2 regions of the Staphylococcus condimenti genome follow, and region 2 is predicted to be linked to the other one. Evidence: riboswitches for the same ligand, from Rfam matches in the RefSeq annotation. Region 2 holds a riboswitch; the other holds the start of a gene.
What was found. Region 2 has a riboswitch for FMN ahead of ribD (bifunctional diaminohydroxyphosphoribosylaminopyrimidine deaminase/5-amino-6-(5-phosphoribosylamino)uracil reductase RibD). Riboswitches for the same ligand answer to the same signal wherever they lie in the genome.
Positions count from the first base shown of each region.

Region 1 (5,185 bases), 260 kb from region 2:
ATAGGAATATCGTTTTGAATAAATTGTTGTTGCACTGTTTGCCGTTCTTGATAAGACATATCACCATGATATATTCCAGTTAAATAACCTGCTTTATATATTTCTTGTGCAAGTTCTCGACATTTTTTCTTTGACGATACGTAAATAATTGTGGGGCCGCTACAGTTGATTTTTTCTAATAGCCACTTCATTTTTTCATTATCATTGTCAAAATTGAAATGTGTTAAGGATATATTGCTACGATCCATTTTCGTTTTGATTTCACGAAATTGAGTATTTACCACTTCGTTCAAATCTTCTTTTAAATGCTTTGGAGCTGTAGCAGTCAAGGCTAATACAGTTGCTTTTGGGAATCGATCAGTAATTTTACCTACAAGTGCATAATGGGGTCTGAAATCATAACCCCACTCTGTAATGCAATGTGCTTCATCCAGAACAATCAAACCTAAATCTATGTCACGTAGAAAATTGATATTATCACGGTTTAAAATGAACTCAGGACTTAAAAAGATAAACTTTGATTTTTTTATAAACTTAAGATTTTTATTCTTTTCTTCTAAACTCATCCCAGAATGTACGTAACATACGGAACGTTCTCCTTTTTTCTTCATTTGCATCACTTGATCATCCATTAATGATATTAATGGAGATATAATCAACGTAGGTTTTTGATTGATATAAGTTGGAAGTTGATAGCATAAACTCTTACCACTGCCAGTAGGTAAAATACCTAAAGTATTTTGATTATCTAGGACACTCTGAATGATTGCTTCTTGTCCAGGGTTAAAATCATCAAATCCAAACCACTCTTGTAATGCTTTTTGTAACATGGTCACTCCTCCCTAGAAAAACGTACGATAGCTAATTTAATTTCGAAATAACTGTGATCTGGAAATTTTAATTTGAATTCTTTTAGTCGTTCTTCTTTGTTATTTTGATAAAATGATTTAAATGCAGAATAAAAAGTTTGATTTATATATAAATCATAATTAGAAAGATATCCTTTAATAAAGAGCTCGAGCACATGATCTTCAACTGTATTTTCTTTTACGCTTTCAATAACAGCAATTTCCTGCATATTTTTATCATTTTTAAGATGACGATAAGTTTCATATGCATTTTGTGATAATTCAGGCAAAATGATTGTTTTATGTAAAATTTTAAATTTTTCTTTATCTTCTATTTGATTCATCATTTCAACTAAATCATTCATTTTTATTCTGATTAATTCTTCATCTGAAATTAATTCGATCATTCCCACCTGTTGATTCGTATACATTGTTTCTTCGTATCCTTGTAAAAAATAATGAAGAATGGACAATTCATTGTTAGAATTTATAGATGCAAATAGATTGTATATTTCTTTTTCAAATAACTTCTCATCATTATTATTTAAAATTTGATAATAAAGTTGCTTGGCTTTCTTTTGCACTTTTTCAATCTGTGAAACAGGTATAAATGAAAAGCTTTGATGCTGATGATTCGAAATTGTTTGAGTTAATAATTGGATGACTTGAAATGTTTGTTGCAAACTCTCAAAAGTGTAACGCGGTGAAACTTTTAATGTATTGCTGTTACTGTTATTATTTTCATCAGTGTCATTGAATATTCGGTCGAATGATGGATATTTTAAATTTGGATGACTGTGATATAATGATAAAAGTTGTTGGCTACATGCATCAAAATAAGTTTGATGAGTTTTAGCACCAACGATTATATTATAAAGACTTTTATCAGTTTTATAATGATAAGCATTTGTTTTTATGTATTGAATTATTTCTTTCAAGTCAATCATCACCTTAATAATCTGTTGTATTGAAAAAAGAATTTCTGGTGTTAAAATAAAAATTACGTTATAAGTGTAGCATTTTTATAAAAGGAGGCGAAGTAAAATTGGCTAAATATACGATTGTAGATATGGATACATGTATTGCATGTGGTGCTTGCGGTGCAGCAGCTCCAGATATTTATGACTACGACGATGAAGGCATTGCATACGTGATTCTTGATGATAATGAAGGTACCGCTGAAGTACCTGAAGAATTATATGAAGACATGGAAGATGCACTGGAAGGTTGCCCTACTGATTCTATTAAAATAGCAGATGAACCTTTTGATGGAGATGCACTAAAATTCGAATAATGATAGTCAATCGTCAATTCAGTTAGTATTCTTCGCTAATTATAGATTGAATGGAAGAGATCAAAACATATTGCTTGTTTTGGTCTCTTTTTTAATTAAAAACCCAGAAATTATTTTTCAAATTTCTGGGTTTCTGAATATTAATAACTTAATGCTTTTTTTAGTCGTTTATATAGTAAAAGGAAAATAGCTGATACTGCAATTCCTTTTATAATGTTGAATGGGATAATACCTGATACTATAATTATTTTTAAATTTTTCACTACATCTGAAAGATTCATAATCATTCCGTATAAAGGTAATAGAACAAAGTAGTTTAAAATGCTCAATATTAGAGTCATAACTAAAGTGCCTGCAATTAAGCCGATAACTAAGTTCCATTTGCCTTTAATTAATTTACTTACATAAAACGCAGTAAGTAAAAAACTGACTGCAGCTGAAAAGTTTGCTACAGGTCCGATTGGATCCCCCATATTGAAAAGGAAGTTAAGTAAATTTTTAATAAGTTCTACAATAACTCCTGCCACTGGTCCAAATAGAAATGTTGCAAGCAATGCTGGAACATCACTAAAGTCCAATGTTAAGTATGGTGGTAAAAATGGCAGCGGAAATTTGATAAACATCAAAATAAACGCGATTGCACTCATCATACTTATAATGATTAAGCGTTTGTTTTTTTGTTGATTCATAAATACTCCTTCCATTCATCTTACGCGAATAGGAGGAATTTAAGCACAACAAATAAACCCTCCATCTTCTCCCATCCAGACTATACTGTCGGCTCTAGAATCTCACTAGATCAGCCATATTTATAATATAAATACAGGTCGCAGGCTTAATTTACTGCCGGTTGGGACTTTCACCCGACCCCGAAGATGAATTTCATTATTATTTTATTTTCTTATCTATTATATCGGATTAGATACAATCATTCAATTCGATTGCTTAAAAAAAGCATCCAGTAAAATGGATGCTTTAAAAATAGTATTAATTATTTTTTGGCGGCTTAGGCAATTTAATTATAAATGTAGTCCCTTCACCTAAACGGCTTTTTAAGTCAATCGTTCCACCTTGTGCTTCAATAATCATGCGACAAATAAAGAGTCCTAATCCTGTTCCCTCTTTACCACGTTTTCGAGAAGCATCTACTTTATAAAATCTATCGAATACTAAATCAATATGCTCAGGTGCAATGCCGCTGCCTGTATCTGCTACATACAAAATGTCGTATTTATCAGATTCTGAAGCACTGATAGTAATCGCGTCTCCCGGTGAAGTATAACGAGAAGCATTGTCCACTAAATTTGTTAATACTTGCTCCATTCTATCTGTATCGTAATACCAAAGTTGACCAGATGTATCAGGTGCTAATTTAATATCAATTTGTAAATCTTCAGCTTGTTGTCGATATTTCAATTGCATACGCTCTAACAAATCATCAATAGGTTGTACTTCTTTATTAACTGATAGGCCTTCTGCGTCCATTCTCGCTACATTTAATAATTCATTTACGAGACGATTTAAACGCTGCGTTTCGTCCAGTACAATTGAAAGTGAATCTCTGATTTCATCAGGTTCTGAAACAACCCCATCAACAATTGATTCTGTATAACCTTGTAATAAAGCAATTGGTGTACGTAATTCATGAGATACATTAGCTATGAAATCTTTTTTCATTTGATCCAATTGATGTTCATTGGTCATGTCTCGAATAATCGCTACAACACCGCTTTGATTCGGCTGAAATTGTTCGATGTAACTCATGATAACGACATAAAATCGATTATTCACTTCGTAGTCTTGGAATTGAATTTCTTTTTCTTTGAATGTGCGATCCATTTGGTCAGTAAATTGTTCTTTTTTAGTAGTTCGAAGCTGTTCAGCCATTTTTTTTGCCATTTCATTAGAAAGAATAATTTCTCTTTTTTCGTTGATACCTAACACGCCTTCTACCATCGAATTGATTAGGCTGTCTCTGATATTTTTAGAAGCTGATATTTCATCAATATGTCTTTGTATATCACTACTCATTATATTGAAGGAATGTGCTAGTTCTCCTATTTCATCTTTTGAATTGATATCATTGACTTGTGAATAGTCACCTTCAGAAAGATTTAGAGCTTGCGTGCGTAATTGGCGAAGCGGTTTTGTAATTCGTGATGATAAAAAGAATGCAAAAACAGTGGTAATAATTAAGAAAATTACAGCTGTTACTAAAATAATAATAGTAATGACATTATTTGTATCATCTATACTTTTAAGGTCTTGATAAATGAATACAGCACCATGGGGGTTATTTGTATCAATTTTTGTCGGATAGCCAAGTAATACGTATGTTCTGACTTTCCCATCGACTTTTAATTTAATGTGCTGTGATGTTTTTTTATTATTAGTAAATACTTTTTGATATTTCGGGTTTTTAGTAATAACATTCATCATTTCATTTTTTAACTTAGAGTGAGAATTATAATATTCATCATTCTTATTTTTCATGATGATTAAACCACTCGGATCTTCAATTAAAGCTTTACTATGTTTAATAGCTAATGACTTATTGTCTGATTCTTCAAGTAACATGCTAATTCGTTTAGCATCTTTTATTAAAGATTGCTCAGTATCTTGCGTATAATAGTTTTGAATAAAAGTAATTAAGGCTGCACTTAGTAAAATTAAAACTGTCGTTACTATAAGAATTATAGTTAACCACAGTTTTATGACAACACTATTAAGTCGTTGCATCATTATTGTTGACCTCAAATTTATAGCCTACACCCCACACGGTTTGTATCATATGTGCTGCATCAGAAGATACGCGGTTCAGCTTTTCTCTTAGACGTTTAACATGAGTATCTACAGTACGCAAGTCACCGTAGAATTCATAATGCCAAACATCTTTTAATAATTGTTCACGATCAAAAACTTTGTTAGGTGTTTTGGCTAAGAATATTAAAAGTTCATATTCTTTAGGTGTTAAATTGACCTGAGTGCCATCTGCAAGTACACGATGTGCATCATTATCAATGACAAGGTGTTTAAATTCAAT
Region 1 is NZ_CP015114.1:356,710-361,894, reverse strand. Features, by position in the region: gene A4G25_RS01905 (RecQ family ATP-dependent DNA helicase) at 1-830, opposite strand, end outside; gene A4G25_RS01900 (helix-turn-helix domain-containing protein) at 833-1,795, opposite strand; gene A4G25_RS01895 (ferredoxin) at 1,894-2,142, shown strand; gene A4G25_RS01890 (ECF transporter S component) at 2,283-2,831, opposite strand; FMN riboswitch at 2,891-3,023, opposite strand; gene A4G25_RS01885 (ATP-binding protein) at 3,130-4,881, opposite strand; gene A4G25_RS01880 (response regulator) at 4,868-5,185, opposite strand, start outside.
Region 1: linked by a shared signal. The riboswitch ahead of A4G25_RS01890 (ECF transporter S component) and the one ahead of ribD (bifunctional diaminohydroxyphosphoribosylaminopyrimidine deaminase/5-amino-6-(5-phosphoribosylamino)uracil reductase RibD) in region 2 are both predicted to bind FMN.

Region 2 (5,185 bases):
ATGAAAGCAGCTAAGAAACGACATGTTAATGAGGTATACTTAATTTCACATGCTATTTTAGAAACTGGTGCTGTTAAAAGTGATTTATCTAAAGGTGTCGAAATAGATGGTAAGAAGTATTACAATTTCTATGGTGTTGGTGCATTAGATAAAGATCCTATTAAAACAGGTGCAGAATATGCAAAAAAACATAATTGGGATACACCTGAAAAAGCAATTGACGGCGGGGCTGACTTTATCCATTCTCATTTCTTATCTAATCCAGATCAAAATACACTGTACAGTATGAGATGGAATCCAAAAAATCCAGGAGAGCATCAATATGCTACTGATATTAAATGGGCAGAAAGCAATGCATCATTAATTGCAGATTTTTATAAAAAAATAAATACTGAAGGTAAGTATTTTAAACTGTTTGTCTATAAAGACGATAAACAACATCAATAAATAAAGGTAATTTAATAAGGCGAAACAATTAAAACAAAACAGTTTTAATTGTTTCGCTTTATTTATTTTTAATGCATAATAGTAAGTAACATGAAGAGTAATATGAAAAAAACGAGGAGGTATTAAAATGCGCGTTGCAATTATTGGGATGGGGACAGCTGGTGTAAGTATCCTGCGTCAATTAGAGTCTCATTCATATTTTAAAGAATTAGACATCGATGTATATGATGATCCGCAAAATATGGGGCAAGGTGTACCTTTTCAAAATGATAGTTCACAACTGCTTATTAATTTACCAAGTAAGGATATGTCGTTAAATTTTCATGACGCAGCTGAGTTTTTCAACTGGTATGAAAGTCAAAATCAATTTAAGTTTGAAAATGCTACATATTTACCTAGATTTGTTTTTGGTCACTACATGAAAAGTTACTTAGAAAAATTTGACCGAGAATATGACAATATTCATTTGATTACTGAAAAAGCGACTGAAATGTATCTTGAACAAGGTTTTGAAAGAAATGCTAAAATACAATATTTTGTATGTACAAATCATCAACAAGAAGCGTGCAGACAATATGACTATGTCTTTTTAACAGTAGGAACGATGGCATATCATGATCCATATCATTTAAAAGGTTTAAAGGGATATATTAAATCGCCGTACCCTACATATGAAACCTTGAATGATGTTAAAGATACAGATGATATCGCAATTATCGGCACTGGATTATCAAGTTTAGATGTCATTCGATATGTCGTAAAACATCATCCGAATTTACCTATCACTGCAACGAGTCGGCACGGCGAATTTCCAAGTGTGCGTGGTAATATGATTGATATCACACTTAAACATATTACAAAAGAAAATTTTGATAAAATCTTACGTTCACATTTTGGAGTGGTACCTTTGGAATCTATGATTCGATTGTTCGAAAAAGAATGTGAAACGTATGATATACCGCTAGAAGCATTAATCCATCGCAAAGTAGGAGATCCAGTTAAAGATTTAAAGTATGACTTATCTCATCCTGAAATATTAGGAGTATTTCAAAGTTTGCTTGAAACTATAAAAGAAAATATGAATTGGATTTGGAATAGCTTGAGTTTACAAGACCAAGAAGCATTTATGAAAAAATATATGCCGATTTTAAAAGCTAATTCTAATCCAATGCCGCCTCGAACTGCACGATTGTTGATTGAAGAAATTGAAGCTGGGCATGTGGTGGTCAAAAAAGATTTAGAAAATGTTCGTTATGAAAATGAAGTATATGTTTTTGAATATCCTGATCAAGATGAACCAGATTATTATAATGTGGTTATTAATGCAACTGGACCAAGAACGCAACTAAAGGATTTGGATGATGATGATGGATTTATTGTCGATATTGCGAATCGACAGATTGTACAGGCGCATCCAATGGGCGGTATTCAAATTGTTCCGGAGACGAATCAAGTTATAAGTCCAAGACACGGCACGTTACCTCATTTGATTGCGATAGGCCAGATTACAAATGGAATAAATCAAGCGCGAAATGGCGTTAATATGATTGTCCGTCAGTCTGTTCAAGCTGTTGAAAGTCTCTATGCATTTCATCAAGAAAATCGATAAGTAAGTTTTTATTATTGTAAGATTGATAATTTTAAGATATGATTAAAACATGAGTTAAGATTTTATATAACTCGAATTGATTCAGAAACAATTTCATAAAAATTCTTTCGGGGCAGGGTGAAATTCCCAACCGGCAGTAAATTAAGCCTGCGACCTGTGTTCTATATAGAACATGGCTGATCTAGTGAGAATCTAGAGCCGACAGTAAAGTCTGGATGGGAGAAAGAATGAAGACGTCATTAAATATAAAACTCATTTATTAATTTTATATGTGAGGTTTAATTTGATTCGGCTTATTTAAGTACGCAATTTTATTAAATCAACTACTAATATTAATAATCTATGATAAATTCTTTCCCGTTGCCCAATTTTGGTTGGCAGCGGGTTTTTTAATGAGGTGATTGTTTGAATCGATTTTTAGACAATGCAATACAACTGGCAAAAATGGCAGAAGGACAAACTGGTGTAAATCCTGCTGTAGGTTCTGTTGTTGTCAATCAAGGCCGAATTGTCGGTCTCGGTGCACATTTGAAACAGGGTGAACGGCATGCTGAGGTCCAAGCTTTAGATATGGCAGGGGATCAAGCGCGTGGCGGTACTATTTATGTTTCTTTAGAACCATGTACACATTATGGTTCAACTCCGCCTTGTGTCAATAAGATAATTGAAGCTGGAATATCGAAAGTGGTTTATGCAATGAAAGATATTACATTAGATTCGCCGGGTGATGAGATTTTAAAATCAGCAGGCATTGACGTGGAATATCAGCATGATATTGAAGCAGAGAAAATGTATAGAGATTTCTTTGCTGCTAAAGTTTCTAAAATTCCAGAAGTTACATTAAAGGTAAGTGTGAGTTTGGATGGTAAACAAGCGACGGACGCTGGTCAAAGTCAATGGATTACCAATCCAGATGTAAAACAAGATGTTTTGAAAAACCGTGCACGTCATGATGCGATATTGACAGGAGCAGGAACAGTAGAAGTGGATAACCCGAGTTTAACAGTCAGAATAGAAGGTGAACGCCAACCTATCCGAGTGATATTAGATAGAAGTGGTCGTTTAAGTTTTAGACAAAATATGTTTCATGACCGATTAACGCCAGTTTGGTTGTATACAGAAAATAAAGCATTACAAAATAAAGAACATCCTGATAATATCAAGATTATTCAGTTAGAAGAATGTTCTATCCATAATATCTTACGTGATTTATATGATAAAGGTATCGGTTCACTTTATGTAGAAGCCGGACCGAATGTATCTTCACAATTTCTCCAATCAGAGTGTGTTCAAACACTTATTATTTACTACGCCCCGAAAGTTATTGGAGGTTCAGGGAAATACCAATTCTATCAAACAGAAGAAGTACTTTCTTTGGATAAAATCCCTCAATTTGAAATTGCCCATTCTGAAATCATCGATCAAAATATTAAAGTTTCACTAAGAAAGAAGTGATTTAATATGTTTACCGGCATTGTAGAAGAGGTTGGTACAGTTGTTCAAACTTCTTCTAAGCAAAATGTCATGAGTCTGACAATTGAATGTGATGATATTTTAGAAGATATCCATATCGGTGATTCTATCAGCGTAAATGGTGCTTGCTTAACTGTAATTTCTTTTACTGAAAAAACATTTGATGTTCAAGTCATCAAAGGAACTGAAAATAAAACATATCTTTCTGAGCTGCGTAAAGGCAGTGAAGTAAATTTAGAACGTGCAATGCCAAGTCAGGGCCGTTTTGGCGGTCATTTTGTTCTTGGACATGTTGATGAAGTAGGTACAATTAAGCGGATTCAACCTTCAGCAAATTCTAACATTGTCACTATCCAATGCACTCCAGATTTAACGAACCAAATGGTCCAACAAGGTTCTATTACTGTAGATGGCGTGAGTTTGACAATTTTCCGGTTAGGTGAGGGTCAATTTGATATTCATTTAATTCCTGAAACAAAACGTTCAACGATTCTGAGTACGAAAAAAATTGGAGATAAAGTTCATTTAGAAGCAGATATGTTATTTAAGTATGTACAAAAGGCAATTTCAAAAAATGAATCTGGATTAACAAGAGAAAAATTAAGTCAGTTCGGATTTTAAGAGGAGTGAATGTAAATGATATTCGATAGTATAGAATCTGCTGTTGAAGAATTAAGAAATGGCAACAGCGTCATTGTAGTAGATAATGAAGATCGTGAAAATGAAGGCGATTTGATAGCTGTAACTGAATATATGAATGATAATACTGTGAATTTCATGGCACAAGAAGGACGTGGTCTTATTTGTGCACCATTAGCACCTTCACTAGCTGAAAAATTAAATTTAACACCGATGGTTAAAGATAATAGTGATGCCTTCGGTACTGCTTTTACTGAAAGTGTTGATCATATAGATACAACGACAGGAATTAGTGCAAATGAAAGAATGTTAACAGCAAAAGCACTTATTTCTGATGAGTCTAAACCAGAACATTTTAATCGTCCTGGACATCTTTTCCCACTCATTGCAAGACCAGGCGGTGTGCTAGTAAGAAACGGCCACACTGAAGCTGCAGTTGATTTAGCATCTATGACAGGTGCCAAACCTGCTGGGTTGATTTGTGAAATCATGAATGAAGATGGAACAATGGCTAAGGGAGAACAATTGCAGAGTTTCAAAGAAAAACATAATTTAAAAATGATTTCAATTGAAGAATTAGTACATTACCGCAGAACTCATGAGCAACATATGCATGCTAAAGCAAAAGTACAGTTGCCGACTGATTTCGGTACTTTTGATATGTATGGTTTTGAATCTGATTATTCACATGAGGAAATTGTGGCGATTGTTAAAGGCGACATTAAAAAAGTAGAAAATGTACGTATTCATTCTTCATGTTTGACAGGTGATATCTTCCATAGTCAAAGATGTGATTGCGGTGCACAATTAGAAGCATCTATGAAATATATAGATGAACATGACGGAATGGTTATCTACTTGCCACAAGAAGGTCGAGGAATTGGATTGATTAATAAATTGAAAGCATACGAACTGATTGAACAAGGTTATGATACTGTCACAGCAAATCTAGCGCTAGGCTTTGGCGAAGATTTACGTGATTATTATCATGCTGCTGAAATTCTTAAACATTTCGGT
Region 2 is NZ_CP015114.1:96,605-101,789, forward strand. Features, by position in the region: gene sagB (peptidoglycan release complex glucosaminidase SagB) at 1-447, shown strand, start outside; gene A4G25_RS00650 (FAD/NAD(P)-binding protein) at 575-2,056, shown strand; FMN riboswitch at 2,156-2,287, shown strand; gene ribD (bifunctional diaminohydroxyphosphoribosylaminopyrimidine deaminase/5-amino-6-(5-phosphoribosylamino)uracil reductase RibD) at 2,462-3,511, shown strand; gene ribE (riboflavin synthase) at 3,518-4,150, shown strand; gene A4G25_RS00665 (bifunctional 3,4-dihydroxy-2-butanone-4-phosphate synthase/GTP cyclohydrolase II) at 4,166-5,185, shown strand, end outside.